DNA from 4 places in the Streptomyces sp. HSS9-12 genome. Region 1 is predicted to be linked to each of the others. Evidence: riboswitches for the same ligand, from Rfam matches in the RefSeq annotation. Region 1 holds a riboswitch; each other region holds the start of a gene.

Region 1 (7,787 bases):
CCTGGCTGGTGATCTGGTCCCGGGGCAACGAGCTGAAGACCGTACGCGGCCAGCTTCCCGCGTATGTGGCAGCGGGCTGGCTGGCGCCGCCGGAGACGTACGCACTGTCCTCGATGAAGGCCCGGGCGCTGGCCCGCAGTGTCGCGCGCCGCGCCCACGGGCCGGCGGCGGCCCGTGCGGTGGCCGAGTACGTGGGGTTCGCCACGGCCCTGGCCTTTCTGCGGCAGCGGGCGCACCGGGGGGCGGCCGGGGCGGACTTCGCCGCCCGGGAGCAGGAGTTGCTGCACCACTTGTGGCAGCGGAAGGACGTGGCGCAGCCGGCGCTGGTGCAGGCGGCGGCGGTGACGGTCCGGCCGTGGGGGCCGCAGGGGGTGCCGTACGGGATGCCGCCGGGGTCTCTGTACGGAGCGCCCTCCGGGTACGGGCCCTGGCCGACGACCGGGCAAGGACCGGGCCCGTACCCGGCCCCAGGGCCCCACACTTCCGGCCCGTACTCGGCCCCGCCGCCAGGAGTCGGCCCCGGGCCGTACCACCCTCAGTCCCCCTACGGACGGTACGGCGCGCCCGGCAGCTGACGCCTGCGGCCGGGCTTCCGCCCCAGGCCCCGGAAATTGGGCGGAGCCCTGAACCGGGATCGGTCAGGCCGAGGCCGTCGTCAAGGTGTTCAGTTCCGCCTCCGTGAGGCGGAGGTCGGCCAGGGCCAGCAGCGCCGGGAGTTGTTCGACGGTCCGCGCGCTGGCGATGGGCGCCGCCACCGTCGGCTGCGCCGCCAGCCAGGCCAGGGCCACCGTCGCGGCCTCCACCCCGTGCGCCCGCGCGATCTCGTCGAGGGCCGCGAGCACCCGCCGCCCGCGCTGTCAGCCATATGTGACATCAACACCCCGGTGACACCGGCTGTTCCAGCATCACCGGGGGCCGAAGGGCCATGACCGTCAGGGGTTCAGACCGTGCTGACGCAGCCAGGGCATCGGGTCTATCGGGGAGCCGCCACCCGGCCGTACCTCGAGGTGGAGGTGCGGGCCGGTGACATTGCCGGTGGCGCCGACGCGGCCGATGACCTCGCCCGTCGACACCTGGCCGGACGACTGCACGATCGACGACAGATGGCAGTACCAGATCTCGGTGCCGTCGCTGAGCTTGAGCACGATCCGGTAGCCGTACGAGCCGGCCCATCCGGCCTCGGTGATGGTGCCGCCGTGCACCGCCTTCACCGGGGTGCCGGTCGGCGCCGCGAAGTCCTGTCCGGTGTGGTCGGCGGACCACAGGTCGCCCGCCTGGCCGAAGCCGGCCGTGAGCGTGTACGAGGACGTCGGCAGGGTGTAGCTGGCGGCCAGCTTGGCCAGCCGCTCGGCCTCGGCCTTGCGCCGGGCCTCCTCCGCCGCCTTCCGCCGTGCCTCTGCCTCGGCCGCCTTCCGCGCGGCGTCTGCCTCCTCCTTGCGCTGCGCGGCCTGCGCTGCGGCCTGCTTGGCCGCCGCCTCCTCGGCGGCTTCGCGCTGAGCCTCATCGGCGGCGGTCTCCTGCTGCTCGGCCTGGCGCATGATGCGGGCCCGCAGCGCCTCGCCGGCGCCGGTGCCGTCCGCCGCTTCGTCGGTGGTGAGGCCGGCCTGGGTGAGCGGGGCGGCCGCGGTGTTGTCCGAGGAGTCCGGCATCAGCTGTCCGATGCCGGGCAACTGGCCCGCGTCCGGGAACTCGTCCGCGACGTGCGAGAGGTCCGGCATGGAGATGGGAAGCGGAGGCCGTTCCTTGGCCGAGGCCATGCCGCCCGCGCCGACCGCGGCGATCATGCCGACACCGAGGACGGCGCCGCTGCGGGCCATGCCTCCCCCGCGCTGCTTGGCGACGCGGTGCCTGCCGCGCACCGGGGCAAGGCTTTCGGCGGTCGGGTTCCACTCGCCGGGGGCCGGGTCGTCGCTGAAGCCGTAGTCAGCGGGTTCGTCGAACCAGGGCTCGGGGGCAGGGGGCTTGGACGCCACGCGGGCGCACTCCTTTCCTTCCTTCTCGCCTACCGGGTTAGCTGACGGGTTCGGAGCAGGAAGGTCTCCTACGGGCCCCTCCGCGGGAGGCGCCCGATTCACCCCTGGGTGGTGGTTCCCCGGTTCCCTTGGTGCTGGTGTTACTGCTGTTTCTGGATCTTGTCTTGGGTGGTGCTCGTGCGGGATTCGGCGATTGCGCACGGCGCCGCCTCTTGTGGCGGCTGTGACGACCGCGCTGCGTTATCGAACGTTAATAGACCCGGGTGCCGAATTCCAAGCTGTTCCCGTAATCCCTACGCGTTCCGGCCAGGACTTAAATGGACAAGAGTGGCGCTTTCCGGGCGACTTGATCGTCCAGTGGAAAACCAGTCACCGCTGATTGTTGGTCAGTCGTTATCCGGAGCGGCGCCAGTCGATCACGCACCGTGAGACGAGCCGACGGGCCGGTCCCCCGACGAACCGCGCGTCAGCCCCACCGTCCGGCGGCGCACCGGCTGCCGCTCCCCCGGCCGGCTGACCGCCAGCAACGCCATGTCGTCCGCGGCCGCCCCGCCCGTATGCCGCGCCACGTCCTCGACGATCGCGTCGAGCAGGGCGTCGGGGCCGGGAAACTGCCGGCCCCGCAGCCTCTCCTGCACGTCGTAGAACTCGCCGTCCTCGTCCCGGGCCTCGGACACCCCGTCCGTGTACAGCAGCAGCGTGGCGCCGTCCGGAAAGGGGAACTCCTCCACCCGGTCCTTCTCCTCGCCCAACTCCCCCATCCCCAGCGGCAGCGCGGGCATTCCCGGCCCGGTGTCGCGCACAGTGCCGTCCGGGAGCAGCAGCAGTGGCGCGGGGTGGCCGCGGTTGAGCAGCCACAGTGTGGGCGCGCCGACCGGCACCTCGGCGAGCACGGCCGTGGTAAAGCCCTCGAACCGGTCGTGCCCGTCCCGCCGCGCAGCCTCCCGCTGCAGCGCGTGTTCCAGCCGTACGGCGACGGCCTCCAGGGTCGGCTCGTGCTCGGCGGCCTCCCGGAAGGCGCCAAGGGCGATCGTCACCATCTCCACCGCCCCCAGCCCCTTGCCCCGCACATCGCCCACAACCAGCCGCACGCCGTACGGGGTGTCGTGCACCGCGTAGAGATCGCCGCCGATCCGGGCGTCCGCATGAGCCGCCACATAGCGCGCCGCGATCCGCAGGCCGCCGATGCGCTCGTCGGGCATCGGCAGTACGGCCCGCTGCGCCGCCTCTGCGATCCCGCGCGCCGAGGCGAGCTGCCGGCCGCTACGGCGCACCACGCGGTTGATGAACAGCGCGAGCACGACCACCGTCAGGATGGTGGCCACCTCGGTGACCGACTCCATCGTGCCGGCGCTGTGCTCGCTCAGACGCAGACCCAGCACGACGGCCGCGGCGGCGAGCCCGGTGGCGACGATGGCGCGCACCGAGAAGAACGGGGCGCCGACCAGAGGGGCCGCGGAGAAGAACGGCGAGCCGGTGAAGCCGGGCGGGGTACAGAGGTCGAAGACGAAGCCGCCGAGGATGAGGGCGGCGGGGAGCCAGCGTACGAGGCGGCCGCTGAGACTGCCACGAAGACACCGACCCGCCCCGCCCATGCGGCGACCTGCACGCCTCCGTGCTGCTTCTCGCATCCCCACCTGTGGTCTCCTGCCGTTTACCTGCCGTACGCGCCGTGCGCGGCAGCGGAAGGAACCGCGCCGTCCCAGGCTGGCGGCTGTCGGCGCGGGCGGCGAATCTACGTGCGCCAAGTGGGTGTCGGTCCGGTACGAGGGTGCGGCTGCGGATTTCTTGGGGAGGCGTCCGGGGGCTCCGTCATGCGGCGAAAAGCGCGGAAATTGGGCTTTCGGGTAGCGTCGTAGACATGAAGAGTGCGAGGCGTCACCGCCTACTCGGACCTCTGCTCGCCGTCTTGGCCGCGGTCCTGGTCCTGGTTGTCGGGATGGCACCCAGCGCGTCGGCGGCCGACGGTCTCGACCGCGCCGCGGCGGCGCTGCGGCACGGCCCGGTGTACGTCGACCCGCGGGCCGCGGACCGGCTCCCCGCGGCCGACGCCGACGCCCTGGCCAACAAGATCAAGAAGGCGGACAAGCCGGTCTTCGTCGCCGTCCTCCCCGCGTCCGCCGAGTTCAACCCGCAGACGCTGCTGCGCGATCTGCGCACCGAGGTCGGGATCGCCGGTGTGTACGCGGTCGCGCTGGGCAACCGCTTCGACGCGGGCGCCGACTCCGCCGTGATGTCCCACAACGCGGTCTCCAACCTCACCGGGGCCGTCGAGCGGTCGGCGGGCGGCAATACCAAGGTGCTGCTGAACGACTTCGTCGACCAGGCCGTACAGCAGGCACGCGGCCATGCGCCCGCCTCCTGGAGCGACGGCTCCGCGGACGGCGGTGGCGCCGGCGGCACCAGCGGTGTCGGCGCGGTCGTCGCCCTCCTGGTGCTCGCCGCCGTCGCCTGTGGCGGGGTCATGCTCGTCGCCCGCCGCGGAAACAAGCGGCGCGAGGAGTACGAGCAGGCCAGGTTGCAGACGCTGCGCCCGGTGGTGGACGAGGACATCACCGCCTTCGGTGAGGAGTTGGACCGCATCGGATTCGATCCATCCGCTCCGTCCACCGATGAGGCGATGCGCCAGGACTACACCCGCGCCCTGGACGCCTACGACAAGGCCAAGGCCGCGATGGACGCCGCCCGCCGGCCGGCGGACGTACAGGCTGTCACCCAGGCCCTGGCGGACGGACGCTTCTGGCTCGCCGCTCTGGAGGCGCGCCGCTCCGGCGCCCCGCTGCCGGAGCGGCGCCTGCCGTGCTTCTTCGACCCGCGCCACGGGCCGTCTGTCCAGGACGTGCAGTGGGCGCCGGCCGGGGGCGCGGAGCGCACCGTGCCGGTGTGCGCGGCGGACGCCGCGCGGCTGGCCGACGGCGAGGAGCCGATGGGCCGTACGGTCGAGACGCCGTCCGGGCGGCGGCCGTACTGGGAGGCCGGGCCGGTGTACGCGCCCTGGGCAGGCGGCTACTTCGGCGGCGGTGTGCTGCCGGGCCTGCTGGTGGGCACGCTGCTGGGCAGCATGCTCAGCACGCCTTCCTACGGTTACGGGTACGACGACGCCGGAGGCTTCGGCGACTTCGGCGGCGGCCCTGAGGGCGGCGACTACACCGGGTCGGACTTCAGCCCGGGTGACTTCGGGGGCGGCGACTTCGGAGGGGGCGACTTCGGAGGCGGCGGCTTCTGAGCCCTGGCGGCTTCCCGGAGTTCTGACGCCAGGAAGCCGCCAGGCAACCGGTCGCCGACCGGAGTGCCCGGCGCGGCGGGTCCCGCACCACCCGTCGAGTAGCGGGCGCGCCGGATTCGTACGTGGCGTCGGTCGCCGTCTCCCCCTGGAACGACGCCTTCTCCTGCATATGCACCACTGCCTGCGACGACAGGCGCAGCGACGCGCCGGATCACGGCCTTGTCTCAGCGGTCGGGACCGTGCAGGTGCACCCTTGAGATATGGAGCACATCGCGAGCACACCTGACCGGGACGACTACCTGGTCGTGGTGGCCTCGTTCGGCACCGACAGCCGGTACCGCCTCGTGCGCCTGCGGGGCATCGGCTGGGAGCCGCTTTCCCGGGATGAGTTCGAACCCCGCGTCCGCGAGGTCTTCCCGGACATCGACCTGGATGATCCGGAACAGGTCCACTGGGTCGACCGCCCCGAGGAGTGGCCGGCAGCGGGCTGAGGAGCCCTCCGCTCGATCTGCGCCCGACTCGGCGTCGGCGGCTGTCGAGCAGGCCGGTGACCAGTGCGGTGTCCATCGCACGAACCCGAGCAGGCCGGTGACCAGTGCGGTGTCCATCGCACGAACCCGAGCAGGCCGGTGACCAGTGCGGTGTCCATCGCACGAACCCGAGCAGGCCGGTGACCTGCCCCGTCGTCGGCAACCGGGGCCCTCTCCGCCGTGTCACGTGGGTGCCACTCTCCGCGGTCGCCCCACCCGTACCCCAGCAGGTCGCCGGCTGGCAGCACGACCGCCCGGCGCGGCGCCCGGCATCGACCTCTACCCTGGACCTCAGTCGTCCAGGTCGATGACGAAATCCACGACCGTCGTGTCACCGCGACGCACAATCGGGTGCGCGACCTCGACGACCCGGCCGGTGTCCGCGATGTGCCGCCGGATGTAGCGCAGCACCGGCACCCCAGCCCGAGGCGGTGAGTCGCAGCTTGGTCTGCGTGGGCATGGCGGCGGTGAACGACTCGGTGATCCGAGTCACGCGGATGCCGAGGCTGGCCATCTGAGCGCGGGTTCCGCCCGGCCACAGCTCGTGGATCGGGTCGGTCACCGGGGTGCCCGCCACGTCGGACCAGCGGACGTAGCTGGTGCTCATCTGCGTCGGGCTGTCGTTGTCGTAGAACACGAAGTGCCGCGCGAGGAGCGTTCGCCGGGTTCGCCCCACTCAAACAGCGCGCGGCCAGCTGCTCGTCGGCCTCCACCTTCTCAAACCGCTTGTCCAGCCGGTATTCCGACCAGCCAATCCCCTGATCCCGAGTAAACGGCGTGGACTTGGCACCGGGCTTGGTCCGATACCGGTCCGCAGGCATGTGGTGCACGCGAGGGCTCGGGCGCACCCGGGTTCCCGCGCGGGCGCGTGTCTCGATCAGTCCCTCACGGGCCGGTGAGCGCCCAAGTGCCCGAGAGCCCAGGGCGGCCCGCATGACCATCCGCGTCTATACGGCGGCAAGAGACGGCAACCGTGACGGCCGAACACGGCGAAGTACGCGTCATGGTGGGCGAAAAGACCCACGTCGAGTCGTCCACCATGGCCTTTCCGCCCTGCCTTTGCCCCCGCTGCCGGGAACAGAACACCGCCATCGGCCGGTGAGGCAACAGCCTCCCGGCCGGGGTTGGAAGCCCCGGCCGGGAGGCAACTCACCGCTGCGCGTCGCTGAAGCCCTCCAGCAGCTGTCCCAGGTCCGTCTCGCCCTCGCCGTCGGGCAGCGGCACCTCCGCCCAGATGACCTTGCCGTTGCCCGTGTACCTCGTCCCCCACCGTTCGGCGAACTGGGCTACGAGGAACAGCCCGCGGCCGCCCTCGTCCGTCGTGGCCGCCCGGCGCAGATGGGGCGAGGTGCTGCTGCCGTCCGCCACCTCGCAGACCAGGCTGCGATTGCGCAGAAGCCGTACCCGGATGGGCTCGGATCCGTAGCGGATCGCGTTGGTGACCAGCTCGCTGAGGACCAGCTCGGTGGTGAAGCCGACCTCCTCCAGCCCCCACTCGTCCAGCTGACGGGCGACCTGAGCGCGGACCCGGGATACCGCCGCCGGGTCGGCGGGCACCTCCCAGTCGGCGACCTCCCCGGGGTCCAGTACGTGGGTGCGGGCCACGAGCAGGGCGATGTCGTCGTTCGGGTTCGGGGACACCATGCTGTCGAAGACGGCCTGGCAGGTCTCCTCCGGATCCCGGTCGGGGTGCCCGGCCAGGACGCGGCGCAGGAGGTCGACACCGGCGTCGACGTCCCGGTCGGCGTCCTCGACAAGCCCGTCGGTGTACAGGACCAGCCGGCTTCCCTCGGGCAGCTTCAGCTCGGTCGTCTCGAACGGCTCTCCGCCGAGGCCAAGGGGCGGGGAGAGCGGCACGTCGGGGAATTCCACGGAACCGTCGGGGTGGACGACGGCAGGTCCGACATGGCCGGCCCGGGCCATGCAGCAGCGCCCCGAGGCTGGGTCGTAGATGGCGTACAGGCAGGTGGCTCCGGTGATCCCCACGGCTTCGTCCTCGGCCGCCTGCTCGTAGTCGGTGCGCGCGACCAGATCGTCGAGGTGCCCGATGAGTTCGTC
Region 2 (7,787 bases), on a different contig from region 1:
GACGGCACGGTGCGGCACGTACGGCTCGCCTTCGGTGCGGTGGCCGCCAAGCCGTGGCGGGCCCGGGCTGCCGAGGAACGGCTGCTCGGCGCACCGGCCACGGCACCGTCGTTCGTCCACGCCCTCGATGCCGAGCTGTCCGCGGCCGAGCCGCTGCGCGACAACGCGTTCAAGGTCCCGCTCGTACGGAATCTGGGCACCCGTGCGCTGACCGAGCTCACCTCCCGGCAGACCGCCGCTGCCGGCCGCATCCCGAAGGCACCGCGATGACGACGACAAACGCGAGGAAGGCCACGGGCACTCTGGGTGAACCCGTGGTCCGCCTGGAAGGACGCGAGAAGGTGACCGGCACCGCGCGGTACGCCGCCGAGTACGCGCCCTCCGGCCGCGTGTACGCCTGGCCGGTCCCCGCCACCGTCGCCCGCGGCCGGATCACGCGTACCGACTGCGAGCAGGCACTGGCCGAACCCGGCACGCTCGCCGTCCTCACCCACGACAACGCCCCCCGGCTGGGCGACTGCGGCGATGCCACCCTGGCCGTACTGCAGTCCCCCGAGGTCGCCCACCGCGGCCAGTACGTCGCCCTCGCCGTGGCCGAAACCCTCCAGGCGGCCCGGGCAGCCGCTGCCGCGGTCCACGTCGAGTACGCCCCCGAACCCCACGATGTGCTGCTCACCCGCGACCACCCGAGCCTGCGCACGCTGGAACAGCCCGAGGGCGACCGGACGCCTGCCCACGAGCGCGGCGACTTCGATGCGGCGTATCCGGCAGCGGAGGTACGGATCGACGCCGTCTACCGGATTCCCGCCCTGCACAACCACCCCATGGAGCCGCACGCCTCGACGGCGCAGTGGACGGACGGCCGGCTGCTCGTCCATGACTCGAGCCAGGGCACGAACATCGTCCGGGAGATGCTCGCCGCGCTGTTCAAGCTGGACAAGGACCGGATCACGGTGGTCTCGGAGCACGTCGGCGGCGGCTTCGGCTCCAAGGGCACGCCCCGGCCGCAGGTCGTGCTCGCGGCCATGGCCGCCAAACACGTGCGGCGGCCGGTCACCCTGGCACTGCCCCGCCCGCAGCTGGCGGCCGCGGTGGGCCACCGGGCCGCCACCGAGCAGCGGGTCAGGATCGGCGCCGGACGGGACGGGCGAATCAGCGCCCTCGCCCACGAGGTGACCACGTACACCTCGGTGAGCGAGTTCACCGAGCGGGCGGCGACGCCCACGCGAACGATGTACGTCAGCCCGCACAGCCGCACCACGCACCGGGTCGCCCGGCTCGATGTGCCCTGGCCGTCCTGGATGCGCGCGCCCGGCTGGTGCTCCGGCATGTTCGCGCTGGAGTCGGCCATGGACGAGCTCGCCGTCGCTTGCGGCCTCGACCCCGTCGAGCTGCGGCTGCGCAACGAGCCCGACCGTGACCCCGCTACCGGTCGCCCCTTCAGCAGCCGCCATCTGACACAGTGCCTGCATGAGGGCGCGCGGCGATTCGGCTGGGCGGGCCGCGACCCGCGCCCCGCCGCGCACGCCGAGGGCCGCCTGCTCATCGGCACCGGGGTGGCTGCCTCCGCCTACCCGGCCGAGCTCGAGCCCTCGACGGCCGAGGCCCGCGCCGACGCCTCAGGCGACTACTCCATCCGGGTGAACGCGACCGACATCGGCACCGGTGCGCGGACGGTGCTCGCGCAGATCGCGGCCGACGTCCTGGACGTACCGCTGGAACGGATCCGTATCGACATCGGCAGCAGCGAACTGCCGCGGGCACCGCTGGCGGGCGGGTCGACGGGCACGGCGTCCTGGGGGTGGGCGGTGCACAAGGCGTGCGGCTCCCTGCGGCGGGCCCTGGACCGGCACGAGGGGCCGCTGCCCGCGTCCGGTCTGACGGTGACCGCCGACACCTCCGAGGAGGTGGAGGCGAGGGCCGAGGAGTACACGCGGCAGGCCTACGGGGCACAGTTCGCCGAGGTGCAGGTGGACATGGACACCGGGGAGGCGCGCCTCCGCCGCCTGCTGGGCGTGTTCGCCGCCGGCCGCATCCTCAATCCGCGCACGGCCCGGTCCCAGCTCATCGGCGGAATGACCATGGGGATGTCGATGGCGCTGCTGGAGGGCAGCACGATGGACCCGGCCTTCGGCGACCATGTGGAGCGGGACCTCGCCTCCTACCACGTGGCCGTCTGCGCGGATGTCCCCGACATCGAGGCGTACTGGCTTCAGGAGGAGGACCGGCACCTCAATCCGATGGGGGCCAAGGGCGTCGGCGAGATCGGCATCGTCGGCACGGCCGCCGCCGTGGCCAATGCCGTCCACCATGCGACGGGGGTGCGGGTGCGCACGCTGCCCGCACGGCCGGAGTCGCTGCTGCCGGGGCTGGGCGAGTGGAGCCGTCCGCCCATCGGCTAGGGAGGCGTCCAGTCAGGGCGGCTCGGCTAGGGAGGCGTCCAGTCAGGGCGGCGGACCGAAGTCCTCGTCGTCCATGTACCGGTCGCTCCGGTACCGACGGCCCCGGTATCCGCGCACGTCCGACTCGGTCCACCGGCACAGGATGTGGAAAGACACCACCAGCGTGACCGCCCACACCCCGGCGAAGGACCAGATCACCGCCGGGGCGGAGGTGAGCACCGCGGTCACCAGCAGGCACAACGACAGCAGCACCAGCGCGGCCACCACCGTGACGCGCGGCCGGAACACCACCTGCCGGGTCCGGGCCCAGATGCCCGGGCTCAGCGTGCGCAGCTTGCGGTCCAGCCGCCGGTCGCGCCGCAGGTCGGCCTCTATCTCCTCAAGGGCCCGCCGCTCGCGGCGGGTAAGCCGCCCATGGTTCACCGCCATCACCTCCACGCGCCCCCCGGCTCGCGCCTGTGACCCCGAGTTCCCCATCTGCGGCGAATGTAACAACAATCCCGATTATCACCACAGCAACGCAACGACGACCGCGCCCCTCCGCGCGGCGGGGTCGACAGGGAGGCGCAAACGGCGAGGACTGACGAGGGCGGCAGGGTCAGCCGTCGCGAGCCCTGAAGCCTGGGCCGGAGCCCCCCGAGGCAGCAGACGCAGGGGTACGCAGGCCTCCCGGCCGCAGCCGCCCATGGGGGGCCGTCGCCGGCGGGGCGCCACGCCGGCCGACCGGAGCCCCGGCGCCGTCGCCCACGCCTTCCGCCAGGTGCAGCCGCTCCGCCAGTTGGACGATTTCCCGCTCGGTGCCGCGCCCGCGCGTACGGACCAGCGCTTCGGCCAGCTCCGACAACTTGCGGTTGGTGCGCTGGGACATCCGCCGCAGCAGCGAGAAGGCCGTATCGGGGCCGCAGGCCAGTACGTGCATGATGATGCCGCATGCCTGGTCCACCACCGGGCGCGAGCGCAGCGCGGTGTCGAGCTGGGCTATCTCGGCCAGGACCTGGCGGTACTGGTGGTCGCGTACCAGCCCGGTGGTCGCAAGGTCGCCCAGCAGCGCGGTGACGCCCTGTGCCGCGCCGTCCAGAAGGCCGGGGCGGAAGGCGTAGACGGTCAGGGTCACTGTCAGGGCCTGCCGCCGGAAGGGCAGGGTCGTGCTGGAGCGCACGCCCGCGTCCAGCGCCTTGGCCCGGTACACCGGCCAGCGCTCGTCGTAGAGCAGATCCTCCGCCGCCGCCGGATGCCCGGTCTCCAGCGCGACCGGTATCGGCCCGTCCGCGGTCTCCCACTGCACCGACACCAGGGCCGACAGATCGGGGTGGGTGACCGCCGCCACCGGCTCGTGGTCCCCCGCCAGGACGCTGTACCGTACGCTCACCGTGGCCGCCGCGCCGCAGCACAGCGGGTTGCAGGAAGCCACCTGCTCCGCCAGCTGCGCCAGTCCCCGGTCCATCGCCCCCTCCTCGGGATCGAGGGGTATCTCCAGCGGGAAGTCCGCGCATTCGATCATGGGAAGGTTCGCACTTCCTGGGGCGGCGTGCGGGGCGGGAGTACGGCGTCCTCGGCCGGCGGCTCGCCGGGCGTCCGGAACAGCTGTGCCGTGCCGGTGGCCGTCAGCAGGTTCGCCAGCTGTCGGCGCGGATTGAGCAGCCGGAACCGCACCCCGGCGTCGCGTGCCCAGGTGCGGGCGTGGATCAGAGCGTTCAGGCCCGAGCAGTCACAGAAGGACACACCCCCCATATCGATGGCGAGGTCGTCCAGCGGCTCATGCGTGCATTCCGAGATGGCCAGTCGCAGGACAGGGGCGGTGTCGATGTCCAGCTCCCCGGCCACCTCGATCACGGCTTCCCGGCCCGAGATCGTGGTCTGCACATCGAGAGGGGTCGCGAGCTGCATATCTGTCCGCCTCCCAACTATCGGGACGCGCTCGTCGTCGCCGCACGGTCCCCGACACCGTGAGAGTCCTGCGCCGGCTGCCGCCTCAGTTCGTCATCCGAGCCTGGCTTTCGAGAGTCGGCTTCCATCGATCCTCATCCCGGCTGATTTTCCTGTCAACAGAAGCACGAATTGCGGGGCCCATTGATTGATCCCGAAAATTCTTCACCAGCTGCGATCAGGGAATTACGCCGAGAAACTGGCAGGAGCATGACTACGGGCCGCGACACGGAATCGATCCGCCGGCATGTATCGCAGAGCACCAAGGTCCATTCGTATCAAGGAACTTGACACGACGAGGCGCCCACCTCCGGCAGTGCGGGGGTGGGCGCCTCGGTCAGGGTCGGTCCCCCGTGCCTTGGGCCAGGGGAGTCCTCGGATCGGCTCCTCAGATGGAGACGCCGTGCGCGCGCAGGTAGGCGAGCGGGTCGATGTCCGAGCCGAAGTCCGGGGTGGTGCGCACCTCGAAGTGCAGGTGCGGACCGGTGCTGTTGCCGGTGGAGCCGGAGAGGCCGAGCTGCTGGCCGCCGGTCACCTTCTGGCCGGCCTGGACGGACAGCGCGGACAGGTGGGCGTACTGGGCGTACTTGCCGTCGGCGAGCCGGATGACAACCTGGTTGCCGTACGAGCCGCCCCAGCCGGCCGAGACGACCTCACCCGCGCCGATGGCCTTCACCGGGGTGCCGGTGGGGACAGGGAAGTCGACACCGGTGTGGTAGCCCTTGGACCAGTGGCTGCCGGCAACGTGGTAGCCGGTACCCAGGACAGCGTTGCCGACCGGAGCGCTGAAGCCGGAGGCGGGAGCCGGAGCAGCCGCCTTCGCGGCGGGCTTCACGGCCGGCTTCGGCGCGGGCGCGGGCTTGGCGGCGGGCTTGGGGGCCTCGTGCTTCGGCTGCACCGGAGCGGCGGCCTGGGACACGCCGGGGAGAGCGAGCTTCTGGCCCGGACGGATCAGGTTCGGGTTGCCGCCGACGACCTCGCGGTTCTCCTGGTACAGCTTCTGCCAGCCGCCCTCGACGTGCTTGGTGGTGGCGATCCGCCACAGGCTGTCGCCGTGGACGACCGTGTAGGACTGGCCCTTCTTCAGCTGGGCGGCCGGAGCCGGAGCGGCCTTCGCCACGGGCTCGGCGGCGGGCTTGGCGGCGGGCTTGGCAGCGGGCTCGGCGGCGGGCTTGGCGGGGGCGGCCGGGGCGGGGCCGCCCTGGGTGAGGCCGGCCTTGACCGAGCACACCGGCCAGGCACTCGGGCCCTGGACGGCGAGGACCTTCTCAGCGATGGCGATCTGCTGGTCCTTGGTGGCCAGGTCGGCGCGCGGGGCGTACTGAGTGCCGCCGAAGGCCTCCCAGGTGGACTGCGTGAACTGCAGACCGCCGAAGAAGCCGTTGCCGGTGTTGATGCTCCAGTTGCCGCTGCTCTCGCACTCCGCGACCTTGTCCCAGGTGTCCACCGAGGCGGCCTGCGCGGTGGCCGTACCCAGCAGCGGAAGGGCGAGACCGGCGCCCCCGACGGCGACGGCGGCGAGCGAGGCGCGGGAGAAGCGGCTGGAACGAGGGCGGCGATGACGTCCGCGTGCAGACATAGGTACTTCCTCTCCTACGCCTGCGAGGTGAGCTGTCGGGTTCGGGCTGGAGTTGCCCGGCCGCGCATAAAGCAGCGTCAGGTGCTGCGGCGCGTCTTCACCCCAAGCCGGACCGTGCGGATGGCGCGGTACGGCACTTACCTGGTTCCCCCGCTCCTGCCGTGGTGCGTTTGTGGTCTCCCCCAGCCGGCGGCAGGATTCGGCGCTCCGGCGGATGGGTGCCACCCCGGTCGACTGGGCGGCGACGAGAAAACTAAGCGCAGGAAATTCTTTGGGACAAGTAGCCGGCATCCCGCCGAATCCCCATTTCGCAGATCAACTCGGCATTCCGTCACGCTATGCTGCCGATCGTGACCCGAGAGCGATATGTACTGCTGCCGACTAACGCTCATATTCGCTGGTAAAACTGCGAAGTTGACGGGAAAGGCACTTTTCAAGTGCCCGGCGTCACATCTCCGCCAAAGCGCGTTGTGATATCAGTCACCGGACAGCGGAATGACCGATTTGGTCGTGGAGTTCGGTTTGCCGAGAAGAAGGCCATAGAAAGGTCTTTGCCATGAAGGGTCGCCCCATAGAGGCGAGTTCCATGACCATAGAAGATCCCACCATGAACTGACAGGCCGTCAGGTGGCGGGTCGGTATGCGACCCGCCGCCACGACGGCCCGCACTGGTCAGCGAATGGGCAGCCCCGAGAGAGTGCGAGCGATGACAAGACGCTGGATCTCGCTCGTTCCCTCGAAAATGGTGTAAATCGCAGCATCGCGGTGCATTCGCTCCACCGGGTACTCGCGGGTGAAGCCGTTGCCCCCGAGGATCTGCATCGCCTGAGCCGTGACCTTCTTGGCCACCTCCCCGGCGTACAGCTTCGACATCGAGCCCTCCGCGGAGGTGAAGGCCTTGCCGGTGGCCGCCATCCAGGACGCCCGCCACACCAGGAGGCGGGCCGCGTCGATCTGGGTGCGCATATCGGCCAGCTGGAAGGCCACGCCCTGGTTGTCGATGATCGGGCGGCCGAACTGGACGCGGGTCCGCGCGTAGTCCAGGGCGACCTCGTACGCCGCACGCGCGATACCGACGGCCTGGGCGCCGACGGCGGGGCGAGAGGCCTCGAAGGTGGCCATGGCGGCGTTCTTCACGCTCCCCCCGCCTTCCTTGGCCGTACGGGCCCGCTCACGGGCGCGGGCCAGGCGCTCGTCGAGCTTCTCCTTGCCTCCCAGCAGGCAGTGGCCGGGTATGCGCACGTTCTCGAGGACGACCTCGGCGGTGTGGGAGGCCCGGATGCCGTGCTTCTTGAACTTCTGGCCCTGGGAGAGGCCGGGCGTGTTCGGCGGGACGATGAAGGAGGCGTGGCCGCGGGCCCCCAGCTCGGGATCGACGACCGCGACGACGACGTGGACGTTGGCGATGCCGCCGTTGGTCGCCCAGGTCTTGGTTCCGTTGAGCACCCACTCGTCCTTGGCCTCGTCGTAGACGGCGCGGGTGCGCATCGCCGAGACATCGGAGCCGGCATCGGGCTCGGAGGAGCAGAAGGCCGCGACCTTCACATCGTTGGTGTCGCCGTACATCTGCGGGATCCAGGTGCCGATCTGCTCCTCGGTGCCGTTGGCGAGGACGCCGACCGCCGCCAGCCCCGTACCGACGATGGACAGGCCGATGCCGGCATCACCCCAGAAGAGCTCCTCCATGGCCATCGGGATACCAAGGCCCGTGGGGTCGAAGAACTGCTGGGCGTAGAAGTCGAGGGAGTACAGGCCGATCTTCGCGGCCTCCTGGATCACGGGCCAGGGCGTCTCCTCGCGCTCGTCCCACTCGGCGGCCGCCGGGCGCATCACATCCGCCGCGAAGCCGTGAATCCAGTCCCGGACCGCCTTCTGGTCCT
Region 3 (7,787 bases), on a different contig from region 1:
CGCGCCCATCGACGCCGACGGCACCGCAGGCCCCGTACGCCGCCAGGCGACGTACTGCTCCGGGATCTCCTCCAGGAAGCGGGACGGCGGGTTGTACGCCGGCTGCCCCCAGGCGCTGCGCATCGTGGAACGCGTCAGATACAGCCGCTCCTGGGCGCGGGTGATGCCCACGTACGCGAGCCGCCGCTCCTCCTCCAGCTCCTTGACCTGGCCGAGGGCGCGCATGTGCGGGAAGACCCCGTCCTCCATGCCGGTCAGGAAGACGACGGGGAACTCGAGCCCCTTCGCGGTGTGCAGCGTCATCAGCGTGATGACGCCGGAGCCCTCCTCCCGCTCCTCCTCGTCCGGGATCTGGTCCGAGTCGGCGACCAGGGCGACCTGCTCCAGGAACTCCGCGAGCGTGCCGGGGCTCTCCTCGGGCCGCTCCTGCTCGAACTCGAGCGCGACCGCCGCGAGCTCCTGGAGGTTCTCCACGCGCGTCTCGTCCTGCGGGTCGGTCGAGGCCTGCAGCTCCGCCAGATAGCCCGAGCGCTCCAGAACCGCCTCCAGGATCGTGGCGGGCCCGGCGCCGGACTCCACGATCGTGCGCAGCTCGTCCATCAGCGCGTTGAAGCGCTTGACGGCGTTCGCCGAGCGGGCCGCCATGCCGTACGCCTCGTCGACCCGGCGCAGCGCCTGCGCGAAGGAGATCTTCTCGCGCAGCGCCAGTGCCTCGATCATGGCCTCGGCCCGCTCACCGATGCCGCGCTTGGGGACGTTGAGGATGCGGCGCAGCGGGACGGTGTCCTCGGGGTTGGCGAGCACGCGCAGATAGGCCAGCACATCGCGGACCTCCTTGCGCTCGTAGAAGCGCACGCCCCCGACGACCTTGTACGGCAGCCCGACCCGGATGAAGATCTCCTCGAAGACACGGGACTGGGCGTTGGTGCGGTAGAAGACGGCGACGTCGCCCCCCTTGGCGTCGCCCGCGTCGGTGAGCCGGTCGATCTCGTCGGCGACGAACTGGGCCTCGTCGTGCTCGTTGTCCGCGACATAGCCGGTGATCGCGGCGCCGGCACCGGCGTCGGTCCACAGGTTCTTGGGGCGGCGGTTCTCGTTCCGCTCGATGACGGCGTTGGCGGCGTTGAGGATCGTCTGGGTGGAGCGGTAGTTCTGCTCCAGCAGGATCGTGGTGGCGTCCGGGTAGTCCTCCTCGAACTGGAGGATGTTGCGGATGGTCGCCCCGCGGAAGGCGTAGATCGACTGGTCGGCGTCGCCGACGACGCACAGCTCCCCGCTGTGCTCGCCGGTCCCGACCAGCTCGCGCACCAGCGTGTACTGGGCGTGGTTGGTGTCCTGGTACTCGTCGACCAGGACGTGCCGGAAGCGGCGCCGGTAGTGCTCGGCGACGTCCGGGAACGCCTGCAGCAGGTGCACGGTGGTCATGATGATGTCGTCGAAGTCCAGGGCGTTGGCCTCGCGGAGCCTCGACTGGTACAGCGCGTACGCCTCGGCGAGCGTCTTCTCGAAACCGTCCGACGCCTGCCCGGCGAAGGTCTCCTCGTCGATGAGCTCGTTCTTGAGGTTGGAGATCTTCGCGCTGAAGGACTTCGGGGGGTAGCGCTTGGGGTCCAGGTCCAGGTCACGGCAGACCAGGGACATCAGGCGCTTGGAGTCGGCGGCGTCGTAGATCGAGAAGCTGGAGGTGAAGCCGAGCTTCTTGCTCTCCCGGCGCAGGATGCGCACGCAGGCACTGTGGAAGGTGGAGACCCACATGGCCTTCGCCCGGGGTCCGACCAGAGCCTCGACGCGCTCCTTCATCTCGCCCGCGGCCTTGTTGGTGAAGGTGATCGCGAGGATCTGTCCGGGGTGGACACCGCGGTGGGCGAGCAGGTACGCGATCCGGTGGGTGAGCACCCGGGTCTTGCCGGACCCGGCGCCGGCGACGATGAGCAGCGGCGAACCGGTGTGCACCACGGCGGACTTCTGCTGGTCGTTCAGCCCCTCGAGCAGCACGGCGGGGTCGACGACGGGCCGGACAGCGCCGTCCCGGTAGTACGCGTCCCGGTCCACCGGAGCGCCGAGGGCGCCACCGAAGAGGTCCGCCGGTTCGCCCTCGGGCGCGGGCACAGCCGTGCCCTCGGGCCCGGTGGTGTCCTCGGGCGGCGGGTGCTCGTCGTCGGAGGGCTCGAGGTCCGCCAGAAAGCTGTCGTCAAAGAGGCTGCTCATCGCCCACCGAGTCTAGGCCGCTCCACCGACAGCCCACACCGCTTCACCAACGCGGCGCTCCGGGTCGGGGGATTGTCGCCCAGTCATCCACTGAACACGGCCGGGACGGCGAAAAACCTCACCTCGTGCAGCGCACAACGAATTGGTCACGACGAGGTTTCGGGCATATCGCACATCAGTCTTCACAGAAGCCCCACGCGTTGGCTACGGTGCTCGATCAGGCGGCCCGAACCCCTCGCCGGCGAACAGCGTCAGCACGGGCTGCCTCCGCCGAATCCGGCTCTGCCATCCCTGACAGGACAGGCACCCGGAGCCGGGGACCCACATGCAAGACCGGGGTGAATCGGTCAGTACGCGCGCACCGCGTATCGCGCACTCGTGCGCGTACGGACCGTAGGGCAACCTTCCGATCGCCCGAACCCGACAGCTAACCCGGTAGGCGGTCCACGGAAGGAGACGCGCGCCTTGGCGTCGCACCGCAAACCGCGGACCGGAATACTCGCTGCACATCACTCACGCCGCACCGCGGTCGGCCTGACGACGGCCGCCCTCGCTTCGGCGACGTTTTTCACGCAGAACGCCGGTGCCGCGCCGAGCGAGCCGAAGCAGTCGATCGAAGAGGTCCAGCGCAAGGTCGACGAGCTCTACCGGCAGGCGGGGACCGCCACCGAGAAGTACAACGCGGCCAAGGAGCGCACCGAGCAGCAGCGCGTCCGGGCCGACCGGCTGCTGGACGACGTCGCACGCCAGACGGAGAAGCTCAACGAGGCGCGGCGCATCCTCGGCAGCTATGCCGCCGCGCAGTACCGCAACGGCGGGATGGCCCCGACCGCGACCCTGCTGCTGGCCTCGGATCCGCAGGACTACTTCGACCAGGACCACATGCTGGAGCGGATGACGGGCCGGCAGCAGCAGGCGGTCTCGGAATTCCAGACCCAGCAGGAGGAGACCACGCGGAAGCGCGCCGAAGCGGCGCGCAGCGTGACGACGCTGACCGATTCGCAGGAGCAGCTGCGGAGCAGCAAGGAGTCGGTCCAGCGCAAGCTCGCCGAGGCCCGTGACCTGCTGTCGAAGCTGACCGCCGAGGAGCGCGCCCGGCTGGCGGCGATCGAGCGCGAGAAGCGTGAAGCGGCCGAGCGCAAGGCGGCGGAGCTGGCGCGTCAGCAGGCGGCCGCGGAGAAGCGCCGGCAGGAGCAGCAGGCGCAGGAGCAGCAGGCGCAGGAGCAGAGCCAGAGCACGGGCGACAGCACCGGCACCGGGACGAGCACCAGCGCGGACACATACGCCGCGAAGGCCGCCAAGGTGCTCGACTTCGCACGGGCCCAGATCGGCAAGCCGTACGTCTGGGGCGCCACCGGCCCGAACTCCTTCGACTGCTCAGGGCTGACCCAGGCCGCCTGGAAGGCCGCCGGCGTCTCGCTCCCGCGCACCACCTGGGACCAGGTGAAGGTCGGCACCCGGGTCGCCACGTCCGACCTTCAGCCGGGTGACCTGGTCTTCTTCTACAACGACATCAGCCACGTCGGGATCTACATCGGCGACGGGCAGATGATCCACGCGCCGAAGCCGGGGGAGAACGTCCGTACCGAGTCGATCTACTACATGCCGATCTACGGCGCCGTGCGGCCGGCGTAGCCGCCTGCGGCGGGCCCCGGGCGGGCGGGCCAGTCCGCTTCCGGCCGGGCTCGCCTTCACCGACAGGCGCCGGCGCCCGCCTGCGGGGTGGGCTCTTTGCCCCCGCCGCCGGGCGCCGGCGCCACCAGCTTTGAGGAGGGGCGACGCCGCCGTCAGGTCCAGAGGACCGCGATGAACACGTTGGCCATCGTGAGCAGGCCGACCGCCCCGAACTCCGCCTTGCCGGCCTTCTCCTCGTCCCGCTTGACGTAGACCAGGCCGAGGATGACGACCAGCAGCGCCAGCTTCACGCCGATCTTGATGTTGTTCACGGCCTGACCGTCGGCCTCGTTCAGGCCCACCAGTGCGACGCCCGTGACGAGCATGGTCAGTGCGCCGTGCAGCATGCCCGGGACGAAGCGGGCCGCTCCCGCACTCATCGCCTTCATCTGCGTGAAGAATCCGCCGAGCAGGGCCGCGATGCCGATGATGTGCAGGCCGACGAAGGCATTGATGAGTATGTCCATGCGGCGGAGCCTAGCCGGGCCCATATCAGCGCCCAGCACCGAGGTGTGCGTCAATCGCGGCATCGGTCACAGCAGCGATGCAAATTCCCAGACCTGCGGCAAATCACCCGGACCTTCCGTTCACGGCCACGATCAAACCGCCCAATTCCCGTCATCTCAGGGCCTTATGACGTCCGGCGGCTCTAGCGTCACCACGCCACTCCCCCAGCACGTACGCACCATTGTGAGAAGGATGTGACGGCCGTCATGGCCTCGCACAGAAAGCCCAAACACCGAACGCTCAGCCGCACCACCGCCCGTACGGCCGCGGCGCTCGCTCTCGCCGGCGCCGCGAGCGTCACGACCCTCGACAGCGCGGTGCACGCCGAGCCCCGGCTCACCCCGGCCGAGGTGAAGGCGAAGGTCGACCAGCTGCACCAGGAGGCCGAGGAGGCCGTCGAGCGCTACAACGGCGCGAAGGAGCGCTCCGAGCAGGCGCGGAAGGCGGTCGAAGATCTTCAGGACGAGGCGGCCCGCAAGACCGCCCGGCTGCTCGCCTCCCGCAACGCACTGGGCTCCACGGCCACCGCCCAGTACCGGTCCGGCAGCGTGGACCCGGCCCTGCAGCTCCTGCTCTCCTCCTCACCCGAGCAGTACCTCGACCACGCCTCGCTCATCGACCGGGCGGGCAGCCGCCAGGCCGCCGCGGTCAGCGGCATCGGCCACCAGTTGCGGGCCATCGACCAGCTCCGCAGCCGCGCCGGTGAGAAGCTGGCCCAGCTCCGGAACGACCAGGCCGAACTGCGCCGGCACAAGCGGGCAGTACGGGACCGGCTCGCCGCCGCGCAGCGGCTCCTCGACCAGCTGCCGCCCGCCCAGCGCGCGGCGCTGTTCGCCCAGGACCAGCTCGGTTCCTCCGCCCGCATGTCCGGTATGCCGCAGGCTCCCAACTCCCGGGCGGCACACGCTGTCGCCTTCGCATACGGCGCCCTCGGCAAGCCGTACGTCTGGGGCGCCACGGGCCCGGCCGCGTACGACTGCTCAGGCCTCACCCAGGCCGCGTGGAAGGCCGCCGGTGTCTCCCTCCCCCGCACCACCTACACCCAGATCGCCGCCGGCCGGCGCATCCCCCGGTCCGAGCTGGCCCCGGGCGACCTGGTGTTCTTCTACTCCGGTGTCAGCCACGTCGGGCTCTACATCGGAGCCGGCCAGATGATTCACGCTCCGCACCCCGGTGCCCCGGTCCGGATCGCCCCTGTCGACCAGATGCCCTTCGCGGGCGCGACCCGCCCGGCGTAACCAGATAGTGCACCACGACGGCCATGGCCGCGAAGGCGGCGATGACCGCGGCCATGGGCAGCGCCGACCCCGTTCCCCCGAGGCCGGCCAGCGGTGCGGTGACGCCGCCCAGCGCGTACTGGAGCAGGCCGAGCAGAGCGGACGCGGTGCCGGCCGCCTGCGGGTGCTCCGCCATCGAAAGCGCCGTGGAGTTCGGCATGATCAGGCCGATGCTCGCGACCAGTACGAACAACGAGGCGAGCACGGCCGGCAGCCCGCGGCCGGTGAGCACCGACAGCAGCAGCGCCCCCGCGCCTGTGGCGCACAGGGCCAGCCCGGCCCGTAGCAGCGTCTGCGGGGAGCTGCGCGCCAGCAGCCAGGCGTTGCACTGGCCGAGCAGCACGATGCCCAGCGCGTTGGTGCCGAAGACGAGACTGAACTGCTGCGGGTCCAGCCCGTACACCTTCTGCAGGGCGAAGGACGACGCGGAGATGTACGCGAACATGGCCGCGAAGCCGCAGCCGCCCGCCAGGGCGTACCCCATGAAGCTCCGGTCCCGCAGCAGCGCGCCGAAGCTGCGTATGGTCTGCCCGAGGCCGCCGGTGCGGCGCCTGGCCGCGGGCAGGGTCTCGTCCAGTACGAGTACGGCGGCGGCGAGGAGCAGCGCGCCGATCAGGGCGAGCGCGGTGAAGATCCCGCGCCAGTCGGTGAATCGCAGCAGCTGGCCGCCGACGACCGGAGCGAGGATCGGGGCAAGGCCGTTGACCAGCATCAGCAGGGAGAAGCAGCGGGCCGCGGCGGCTCCGCTGTACAGGTCCCGGACGATGGCGCGGCTGATCACGATGCCTGCCGCGCCCGCCACGCCCTGAACCAGCCGCAGCCCGGCCAGAGCGGTGACGTTCGGCGCCAGCGCGCACAGCAGGGAGGCCACGGCGTACCCGGCCAGGCCGATGACCAGGGGCCCCCGCCGTCCCCAGCGGTCGCTGAGCGGACCCGCGAGCAGCTGACCGAGGGCGAGGCCCGCCAGACAGCTGGTGAGGGTCAGCTGGACATCGGCGTCCTGGACCGCGAAGTCCCGGGCGAGCGCGGGCAGCCCGGGCAGGTACATGTCCAGTGACAGGGGGCCGAACGCCGAGAGCGCCCCGAGGACGACAAGCAGTCGTAGCCGCTGCGGGCGGCCCGCCGCCGGCGCGGGAGGGGCGCTCTCCGTGGGCCGGGCAGGGGAAGAGCCGGGGATCACGAGCGGGGTGCCTTTCCGGGGTTGAAGAGCTCGGCGGGAACCCATCGTACGAGTTTGCTGAGCAGTCAGCAATTGATGAATCAGTTACTTCCCGCACAGTAGAATGCCTTCCGCAGACCTCCGACGGATCGGATCAAGAGGAAGGCGACCAGCGGGATGGGCTCCGGATCACAGCGACGCACCGCCGCCGAAGTGGCCGGCGGCCAGTTGGTCCGCGAGTTCGGGCTGCTCCTGCGGGCCACAACTCGCCTTGAACAGCGCATCAATGCCGCCATGCGGGACGAATGCGGGATCAGCCACGTGATGTTCGAGGTGCTGCTGCGCCTGTGCCGGGACCCCGGCGAGCAGGTCTCCCAGCGCACCCTCGCCGAAGACCTCATCCTCACCAGCGGCGGCATCACGCGACTGATCGACCGGATGGAAGAGGCGGGCCTGGTTCGCAGACGGCCATCCGCCTCCGATCGCCGGGTCACGCTCGTCGAGGCGACCCGGCAGGGCGAAAAGGCGTTCCTGAAGGCCGCCGACGTCCACGCCCGCGTCCTGGAGCACTGCTTCGTCGCACCGGTCGCCGACGAAGACCGCCGCCGCTTCACCGCCGCGCTGGAGCGGATCAATACGGCTCTGCAGGCCGACGCCCCATAGTGCCGCGGCAGCGCCGCGACCGGCCGCGCGTCAGACCAGCCTGCGCGCCGTCGCCCAGCGCGTCAGCTCGTGCCGGTTGCTCAGCTGCAACTTCCGCAGCACTGCCGACACATGGCTCTCCACGGTCTTCACCGAGATGAACAGCTGCTTCGCGATCTCCTTGTACGCGTAGCCGCGCGCGATCAGCCGCAGCACCTCGCGCTCGCGCTGGGTGAGCCGGTCGAGGTCCTCGTCCACCGGCGGCGCGTCGGTCGAGGCGAACGCGTCCAGTACGAACCCCGCCAGCCGCGGCGAGAAGA
Region 4 (7,787 bases), on a different contig from region 1:
GGGGCCCGCGGCCAGCGAGTGGGCGACCAGGACGTGCAGGCACTTCACCCGGTCCGGCATGCCGCCCGCGCTCGGGAAGCCCTCCAGCACCTCGATCGCGTCACGCCGCCGGATGTAGTCCTCGTGCGCGGCCCGGTACGCGGCGGCCAGCTCCGGATCCTCGGCGAGCCGGGCCGTCATCTCCTTCATCACGCTCTCGGCCTCCAGCGTGCCGATCGCGGACGCGGCGCGCGGGCAGGTCAGGTAGTACAGCGTCGGGAAGGGCGTGCCGTCCTCGAGGCGCGGCGCGGTCTCCACCACATCGGGCAGCCCGCACGGGCAGCGGTGCGCGATGGCGCGCAATCCGCGCGGGACCCGGCCCAGCTGCGCGGCGATGGCGGCGGCATCGGCGTCCGTGGGCGGGGTGGGGTCGGTCTTGGGCGGGGGCGTTTCCATGCCTGGACAGATATCTCTTCGGTCGGTTCGGATCGGGTTCAGCGGCGTCCGTCGACGCTGTCGACGTCGTCCCAGAGGTTGCTGTACCAGGGACGGTCGGCCGCACGCTGGTCGTCGTGGTGCCGGTCGGCGCCGGCGGAGCCGTCGCGGACGGTGTAGCCGGTCTCGCCGGGGCGGACGTAGTGCAGGTGCTCACGGGCCTGCTGCTCGACGTAGGCCGGGTCCTGCCAGCGCGCCTTGGCGTCCCGCAGCTTCTCGACGGCCTCCCGGGCCTGCTCGGCCTGCCGCCGCTGCTCGGCGATCTCCGAGCGCTGCGACACCCACTGTCGCATGGGGTAGGCGAGGGCGACGACGAGCGAGCACACGACGAGGGCGAGCACCGCGGCGCGGCCGGTGAGGCGGCTGCGTGGGCGGGGCGCCCGGGACTGGGCGCGGTAGACGCGAGCGGCCGCCTGCTCACCGAGCGCCTTCAGCCTGGTCGCCGTGGAGAACCGCTCCCGGTCCGCGGCCACGTCGCCTCCCCTGGTCGGCCTGGTCCCTGCGTCACAACGTACGTACGTCCCCGGCCACGGTACGGGACCGGGCGCGGGGACGTACGTCAGGCGTGCCTGGCTGATTGCTTACCGGTTCGCGGGGCGGAACCGCGGGAACGCGGAGCGGCCCGCGTACTCCGCCGCGTCGTCCAGGATCTCTTCGATGCGCAGCAGTTGGTTGTACTTGGCGACACGGTCCGAGCGGGCCGGGGCGCCGGTCTTGATCTGGCCGCAGTTGGTGGCGACGGCCAGGTCGGCGATGGTGACGTCCTCGGTCTCACCGGAGCGGTGGGACATCATGGACTTGAAGCCGTTGCGCTGGGCGAGCTCGACGGCGTCGAGGGTCTCGGTCAGCGAGCCGATCTGGTTGACCTTGACCAGCAGGGCGTTGGCGGCGCCCATGTCGATGCCGCGCTGCAGGCGCTCCGGGTTGGTGACGAACAGGTCGTCGCCCACGAGCTGGACCTTGTCCCCGAGCTGGTCGGTGATGGTCTTCCAGCCCTCCCAGTCCTCCTCGTTCAGCGGATCCTCGATGGAGACCAGCGGGTACGCGTCGACGAGCTCGGCGTAGTACGCGGTCATCTCGGCGGCGGAGCGGGACGTGCCCTCGAACTCGTACGCGCCGTCCTTGTAGAACTCGGTGGCGGCGACGTCGAGCGCGAGCGCGATGTCCTGGCCGGGGGTGTAGCCGGCCTTCTGGATGGCCTCGACGATCAGGTCGAGCGCGGCGCGGTTGGACTCCAGGTTCGGGGCGAAGCCGCCCTCGTCGCCCAGGCCGGTGGACAGGCCGCGCTCCTTCAGCACGCCCTTGAGCGCGTGGTAGGTCTCCGCGCCCCAGCGCAGGGCCTCGGAGAAGGACTCCGCGCCGATCGGGGCGATCATGAACTCCTGGATGTCGACGTTGGAGTCCGCGTGGGCTCCGCCGTTGAGGATGTTCATCATCGGGACGGGCAGGAGGTGCGCGTTCGGGCCACCGAGGTAGCGGAAGAGCGGCAGGTCGGAGGCCTCGGCGGCGGCGTGCGCGACGGCGAGGGAGACGCCGAGGATGGCGTTGGCGCCGAGCGAGGACTTGTCGGGGGTGGCGTCCAGGTCGAACATCGCCTGGTCGATCAGCCGCTGTTCGGTGGCGTCGTAACCGACGAGCTCGGGGCCGATCTGCTCGATGACGGCGAGGACGGCCTTCTCGACACCCTTGCCGTTGTAGCGGTTCTTGTCACCGTCGCGGAGCTCGAGGGCCTCGAACGCACCGGTGGAGGCACCGGAGGGCACGGCAGCACGGCCGGTGCTGCCGTCGTCGAGGCCGACCTCGACCTCGACCGTTGGGTTTCCTCGCGAGTCGAGGATCTCCCGGGCTACGACGACGTCGATGGACGGCACGAGCATCTCCTTCTGGGATTGACTCTGAAACGCAGTGTCTCTGTGGCTCTGCGGCATGAGCCTAACCGCCCTGTGGCCCGGCGCCTGCCGACCGACCGTCCGGCGAGACGAAAAGGCGCCCAAAGGACCTTATTACGGCAGAAACAGCTGGCCAGGACAGGGCGGTCCCGAGGAGGGTCGCTGTCAGCCCAGGTGGAGTCGCTGGCCGGGATGGATCAGATTGGCGTTGACCAGGGCGTCGTCGTTGAGGGCGTAGAGCCGGCGCCAGCCGCCCCGGACGCCGTGGGCTGAGGCGATCGCGGAGAGGGTGTCGCCACGCTTGACCGTGTACGCGCCGCCCGTCCGGCCGGCCTTGCGCACCGAATGCCGGGGGTGGTCGACGCGGGCGGGCCGGGCGTGGGCGGCCCGGTCGGCACTGGAGCGCCCGGCGCGGACCTTCGCGCGCGGGCCGCCGGCGGTCAGGCCGGCGCGGGTGGCACAGCCCCAGGCACGCGGGCCCTGCATCGCGAGCAGCTTTTCGGCGATGGCGATCTGCTGCGCCTTGGTGGCGAGGTCGGCGCGCGGTGCGTATCTGGTGCCGCCGGCTGCGGCCCAGCTGGACCGGGAGAACTGCAGACCGCCGTAGTAGCCGTTGCCGGTGTTGGCGGACCAGTTGCCTCCGGACTCGCACGCGGCGACCCGCTCCCACATGGAGGCGGAGGCGGCGGAGGCGGACTCGACGCCGGTCAGCAGTGCGGTGCAGGCAGCACCGACGAGGGCGACGAGAGCGCGGGCGGCGATGCGGGGGGCCGGAAAGGGCCGCGGGTCGTCGTCTCGGGACAGGAATGGGGAATAGTGTGTGCGTTTGTGCTTGATGCCCTCGGAGCCGGAATTCACCATGACGGGGTCTCCTCACCGACGCCTGCGAGGTGAGCTGTCGGGTTCGGGCTGTGAGTGCCCGGCCGAGTGCTCCCGCACTGGGCTTCACCCCTAGCCGGCCGGCCTGCCGCTGTCGGCGGGCGCGTACGGCGCTTACCTGGGTCCCCCGCTCCTGCCTGCGGCGCTTACGCCTCGACTGACCACCGAACGCCCGGCAGGATTCGGCGTGGCGATCGGCGGTGCCCGCTGTTGCGGAACAATCAGACGTTAAGCACACCGGATCAAGGGTTCAAAGCCTGACATTTCTCCACAACTGCCGCTGTCACCCCCTCAGAAACAGATATCTCCGCAGGTGAGAGCCGATGAGGGGGTATCAGACAGCGCAACCGCGCCCGTTAGGGTGATGTCATCCCGATTCGCATTCGGGGCAGTTCAGGGGGAATTGGCCCGAACTACTGCTGAGAGCCGTCGAGAACCAGCCGCTGACCAGGCAGGATCAGATCGGGATCGGAGCCGATGAGATCCTTGTTGGACGCGTAGAGGGCGGGCCAACCGCCAGTGAATGCCTGCTCTTGGGCGATTTCTGAGAGATTGTCACCCGGGCGGACCACGTATCGGCCTTCCGCGGGCTCCGTACGGCCCGAGCCCCCGTCCCGCGAAGCGTGCCGGCCACCGTCGCGGGCCTCGCCGTTGTGGTCCTCCGGCGCCGGTTCACCACGGTGCCTGCCGGTACCGGGCTCGGCGTGCGCCGGGGAGTCGCTCGCGAGGTTCCCGCCCGGCTCCTCCGTACGGTCCGCCGCCCGGCTTCCGCTGTCCGCCTCGTCGGACGGCGCGGCGTCGTGCGAGTCGGACTTGTCGGGCTTGGCAGTCCTGGTCGAACCCGGCTCCGGCTCAGGCTCGGACGACTGCGTACCGCCTGCGTCCACATCCGGGATGACGTCGTCCAGAGCAAGTCCGGTCTTCAGCGCGCAGCTGGGCCAGGCCTTGTTGGCGCCTTCCGCGTCGAGCACCTTCTCGGCTATGACGATCTGCTCGGAGCGGCTGGCGAGGTCGGGACGCGGGGCGTAATCCCGGCCACCGAAGTCGTTCCAGGTCTGCAGGGCGAACTGCAGCCCGCCGTAGTAGCCGTTGCCGGTGTTGGCGCTCCACATGCCGCCGCTCTCGCACTGGGCGACCCGGTCCCAGGTCTCGGCATCCGCGGCGTGCGCGCCCGCTGCGCCGAACAGCGGCAGCGCGATCCCCGCGCCGGTCACCCCGGCGGTGACGACGATGGCCGGGGCCTGACGGGGGCGGCGGTGTCGACCGTTCCCGGAGCGCATACGGTTGCCTTTCGCGTTACGGATGTTGCCAGTGAATCGAAGCCCGAAGTTAGCGGCGCCCACGGACACATCACAACACGATGTAGTGAAGATCACGTGGAGGTCACGTCGTTGATACTCGTCCATTTTTCTGCGGAGAGAATTCCACAGGAAGTGCCCGCAATCCGCGCATAATGAGCCCGCCGCGCCATCGCAAATCCGCCGGATCCACGGCAAGTTGCAGATCGGGCAGTCGGCGGAACAAGGTGGCCAGGGCCGTCTGCGCCTCCAGCCTCGCCAGCGGGGCACCCAGGCAGTAGTGGATGCCATGGCCGTAGCCGAGGTGCTGGTTGTCGCGGCGGCCGAGGTCGAGGGTGTCCGGGTCCGCGAAGCGCGCCGGGTCGCGGTCGGCGGCCGCGAGCACGACCAGTACGGGGTCGCCCGCGGCGATGCTCTGCCCGCCGATCGTCAGCGGCTCGGTCGCGAACCGCCAGGTCGCCAGCTCGACCGGCCCGTCATAGCGCAGCAGCTCCTCCACGGCGGTCGCCAGGAAACCGGTGTCGTCCGCGGCGAGGGCGCTGTGCAGCCGCCCGCGCTGCTCGGGGTTGCGCAGCAGCGCGTACGTGCCGTTGCCGATGAGGTTGACAGTCGTCTCGAAGCCGGCGAAGAGCAGGATGAACGCCATCGCGGCCGCCTCACCCTCGGTGAGGTGCTCCCCTTGGTCGCTGGCGCGGATCAGGCCCGAGATGAGGTCGTCGCCGAGGTCGGCGCGCTTGCGGTGGATCAGCTCGGCGAGATAGCTGCGCATCTTCTTCACCGATCGGGCCACTCCCCCGCGCGGCCCGCCGCCGTGCCGGATCATGATCCCGGCCCAGTCCCGGAAGTCGTCCTGGTCCTCGGCGGGGACGCCGAGCATGTCGCAGATGGCGTAGATCGGCAGCGGGAACGCGAACTCGTGAATCAGGTCCGCGCTCCCCCGCTCGCAGAACCCGTCGGTGAGCCGGTCGGTCAACTCCTGCACGCGGGGGGCGAACTCGGCCACTCGGCGCGGGGTGAACGCCTTCGACACCAGGCGGCGCAGGCGGGTGTGATCAGGCGGATCGATGTTGAGCAAATGTGTCATCAGCTCGGCGCTGCGCTCGCCCGGAATGCCTATCTTGCCCTTGGCGTGGGCGGCCTCACTGTGATGGACAGGGTTCTTCGACAGCCGTGGCTCGGCCAGGGCCTGACGGGCGTCGGCGTTACGGGTCACCAGCCAGGCGTGCACCCCGCTCGGCAGCTCGGTCCAGTGCACGGGGCTGTGCTCGCGCAGCCAGGCGTACGCGGGGTACGGGTCGGCGGCGAACTCCCAGCTGAACAGCTCGGGCGGGGTGGTCGACAGTCTCTGCTCGTGCACCCTTCGACCGTATCCGGCGCGCGGCTCGGCCGAGGAGCAACGTCCTCCCAGCGCTCCAGCCAGCCGGAGGTGCGCGGCTCGGCCGAGGAGCAAGATCGTGATCGTCAGCCGTGCGCTCGGCGATCACGGCGCAGCGGTGGGGCCGTCCTCCCAGCGCTCCAGCCAGCCGGAGGTAATGAGGTACTGGCCGAGCAGGTAGCCCGCCATGATCAGGACCTCCTGTGCCTCCCGGGAGGGCAGTTCGTGGCCGGCCGCCTGGAGTCCGATCAGCAGGTCCGATGCCAGGAAGGACGCGGCGCCCGCGCCGACCTTGCCGCCCACGCCGAGGGCGGTGGCGCCCATCACGGCGAGGGCGAGGCTGTACCCGGCGACGGGCAGCCGCAGTTGCCTGTCGAGGGCCGGGGCCAGCAGGGCGTTGACGGCCGCCCAGCCCGCCAGGCAGCCGAGCGCCGGCCACGGCTTGTGCGCGATACGGCGGAGGGCGCCGAGCCGCGTGTAGCCGGCGGTGTAGCTGACCTGGGTGCCCAGGAACGCGGCCATGCCGAGGAGGAAGGCGGGTTCGTACTCGTCGAAGAGCAGCGCCGTATCGCCCGCGGCGGCGAAGGCGAGCCCGGCGACCAGCGTCTTCGGGACGGGCGCGGAGGCGTCCGGACGGCGGCGCAGTACGTGGCCGGCGAGCGCGGGCATGAGCAGCGGCTTCGCGGCACGGCGGAGGCCGCGGGGGCTGCGGGCCACGGCCAGTACGTCGACGGCGGACAGCGCCCCGAACGCGGCGAGCGCGCCACGGCCGTGGCCGTCCGGTCGCGTCAGCCGCGCGACCGTGGAAACGGCCGCGTTTTTGAGCGTACGGCGCTTGCGCTGCCCGGTGATCGCCATGCGGGGCAGTCTCTCGATGCTGCTGACGCCAGGTCAACAGGCGGTGCGTGTGACGCCCACCGCTCCCCGGCGCCTTGCGCCGGGGACTGTTCCGGCGGTCAGCCCGTGCCGTGGGAGCTGCCGCCCCGGTCGCTCCACTTCGGCGGCGTGTCCGACTTGGCCGGGTGCGTACGCGTCCCCAGCTCGTACGGCATCCGCCGGATGCCGTTGCGCGGCACCTCGTCGTGTTCGGCGCGCTCGCTGAGGTCCTCGCGCGGGCGAGCCAGGTCCTGGTGCCCTGGCCCGTGGTTCGGCGGCACCTCCCCGCCCTCGTACTCCTGCTCGGTCCCCCACGCGCCATACCGCGGCTGCGGCTCCTGCGGCGGTGGCGGTTCCTTGGCGCGGACACGCAAGCCCAGGACCACTGCCAGGATCAGCACGGCCACGACGAAGATCCCGATGACAAACGGTCCGATGCCGACGAGGAAGTCCCTGCTGACGGCCAGTTCCATGCTCAGTTCCCTCAGCATGCGCACCGAGTACCCCGGCCGGCGCCGGTCACTCGGACCGTTCTGCCGCCCGGATCGCGTCCCGGTACGCACGGGCCGCCGCACGCAGCGCGGACTCCGGGTCCGTACCGGCCGCCACCGCCCGCGCGGCCAGCGCCAGCAGCTGCGCGCCGAAGTCCTCCCCGTCGCCCTCCGCCGGCCCTGGCAGCGGTACGTCCAGCCCCGCCGTACGCACCCTCGAGGCCAGCTTCGCCGCCAGCGCCAGAGCCGGCTGACCCAGCGGAATCCCCTCGGTCACGGACTCCCGCTGCTTCTCCACCGCCTTGGTCCGCAGCCAGTGCTCCTTGACGTCCTCGGAGGTCTCGGCGGTCTCCTCACCGAAGACGTGCGGGTGCCGGTGGATGAGCTTGTCCACGATCGTGCCCGCGACGTCGTCGATGGAGAAGGGCTCGTCCGGGTGCTCCTCCGCGATCCGGGCGTGGAAGACGACCTGCAGCAGTACGTCGCCCAGCTCCTCCCGCAGCTC

What was found. Region 1 has a riboswitch for cyclic di-AMP ahead of ACY34J_RS22580 (M23 family metallopeptidase). Riboswitches for the same ligand answer to the same signal wherever they lie in the genome.
Region 2: it holds a riboswitch for cyclic di-AMP, as region 1 does, so the genes downstream of both, ACY34J_RS03475 (transglycosylase family protein) here and ACY34J_RS22580 (M23 family metallopeptidase) in region 1, are expected to answer to the same signal.
Region 3: it holds a riboswitch for cyclic di-AMP, as region 1 does, so the genes downstream of both, ACY34J_RS09195 (C40 family peptidase) here and ACY34J_RS22580 (M23 family metallopeptidase) in region 1, are expected to answer to the same signal.
Region 4: it holds a riboswitch for cyclic di-AMP, as region 1 does, so the genes downstream of both, ACY34J_RS15350 (transglycosylase family protein) here and ACY34J_RS22580 (M23 family metallopeptidase) in region 1, are expected to answer to the same signal.

Annotation. Positions count from the first base shown of each region.
Region 1 is NZ_JBUEGC010000047.1:18,234-26,020, forward strand. Features, by position in the region: gene ACY34J_RS22570 (PrsW family intramembrane metalloprotease) at 1-575, shown strand, start outside; partial or broken gene ACY34J_RS22575 (aldo/keto reductase) at 639-857, opposite strand; gene ACY34J_RS22580 (M23 family metallopeptidase) at 933-1,973, opposite strand; cyclic di-AMP (ydaO/yuaA leader) riboswitch at 1,986-2,123, opposite strand; gene ACY34J_RS22585 (PP2C family protein-serine/threonine phosphatase) at 2,390-3,568, opposite strand; gene ACY34J_RS22590 (hypothetical protein) at 3,835-5,199, shown strand; gene ACY34J_RS22595 (hypothetical protein) at 5,460-5,690, shown strand; gene ACY34J_RS22600 (SpoIIE family protein phosphatase) at 6,879-7,787, opposite strand, start outside.
Region 2 is NZ_JBUEGC010000004.1:72,646-80,432, forward strand. Features, by position in the region: gene ACY34J_RS03450 (FAD binding domain-containing protein) at 1-270, shown strand, start outside; gene ACY34J_RS03455 (xanthine dehydrogenase family protein molybdopterin-binding subunit) at 267-2,402, shown strand; gene ACY34J_RS03460 (DUF3040 domain-containing protein) at 2,445-2,831, opposite strand; gene ACY34J_RS03465 (ANTAR domain-containing response regulator) at 3,001-3,903, opposite strand; gene ACY34J_RS03470 (STAS domain-containing protein) at 3,900-4,289, opposite strand; gene ACY34J_RS03475 (transglycosylase family protein) at 4,717-5,907, opposite strand; cyclic di-AMP (ydaO/yuaA leader) riboswitch at 5,910-6,086, opposite strand; gene ACY34J_RS03480 (acyl-CoA dehydrogenase family protein) at 6,580-7,787, opposite strand, start outside.
Region 3 is NZ_JBUEGC010000012.1:102,173-109,959, reverse strand. Features, by position in the region: gene pcrA (DNA helicase PcrA) at 1-2,208, opposite strand, end outside; cyclic di-AMP (ydaO/yuaA leader) riboswitch at 2,467-2,665, shown strand; gene ACY34J_RS09195 (C40 family peptidase) at 2,674-3,843, shown strand; gene ACY34J_RS09190 (hypothetical protein) at 3,996-4,349, opposite strand; gene ACY34J_RS09185 (C40 family peptidase) at 4,596-5,627, shown strand; partial or broken gene ACY34J_RS09180 (multidrug effflux MFS transporter) at 5,683-6,891, opposite strand; gene ACY34J_RS09175 (MarR family winged helix-turn-helix transcriptional regulator) at 7,003-7,488, shown strand; gene ACY34J_RS09170 (LuxR C-terminal-related transcriptional regulator) at 7,519-7,787, opposite strand, start outside.
Region 4 is NZ_JBUEGC010000024.1:84,329-92,115, reverse strand. Features, by position in the region: gene ACY34J_RS15365 (DUF501 domain-containing protein) at 1-435, opposite strand, end outside; gene ACY34J_RS15360 (FtsB family cell division protein) at 474-947, opposite strand; gene eno (phosphopyruvate hydratase) at 1,056-2,345, opposite strand; gene ACY34J_RS15350 (transglycosylase family protein) at 2,529-3,224, opposite strand; cyclic di-AMP (ydaO/yuaA leader) riboswitch at 3,229-3,397, opposite strand; gene ACY34J_RS15345 (transglycosylase family protein) at 3,656-4,522, opposite strand; gene ACY34J_RS15340 (cytochrome P450 family protein) at 4,626-5,897, opposite strand; gene ACY34J_RS15335 (lysoplasmalogenase) at 6,021-6,773, opposite strand; gene ACY34J_RS15330 (DUF6479 family protein) at 6,872-7,282, opposite strand; gene ACY34J_RS15325 (nucleoside triphosphate pyrophosphohydrolase) at 7,311-7,787, opposite strand, start outside.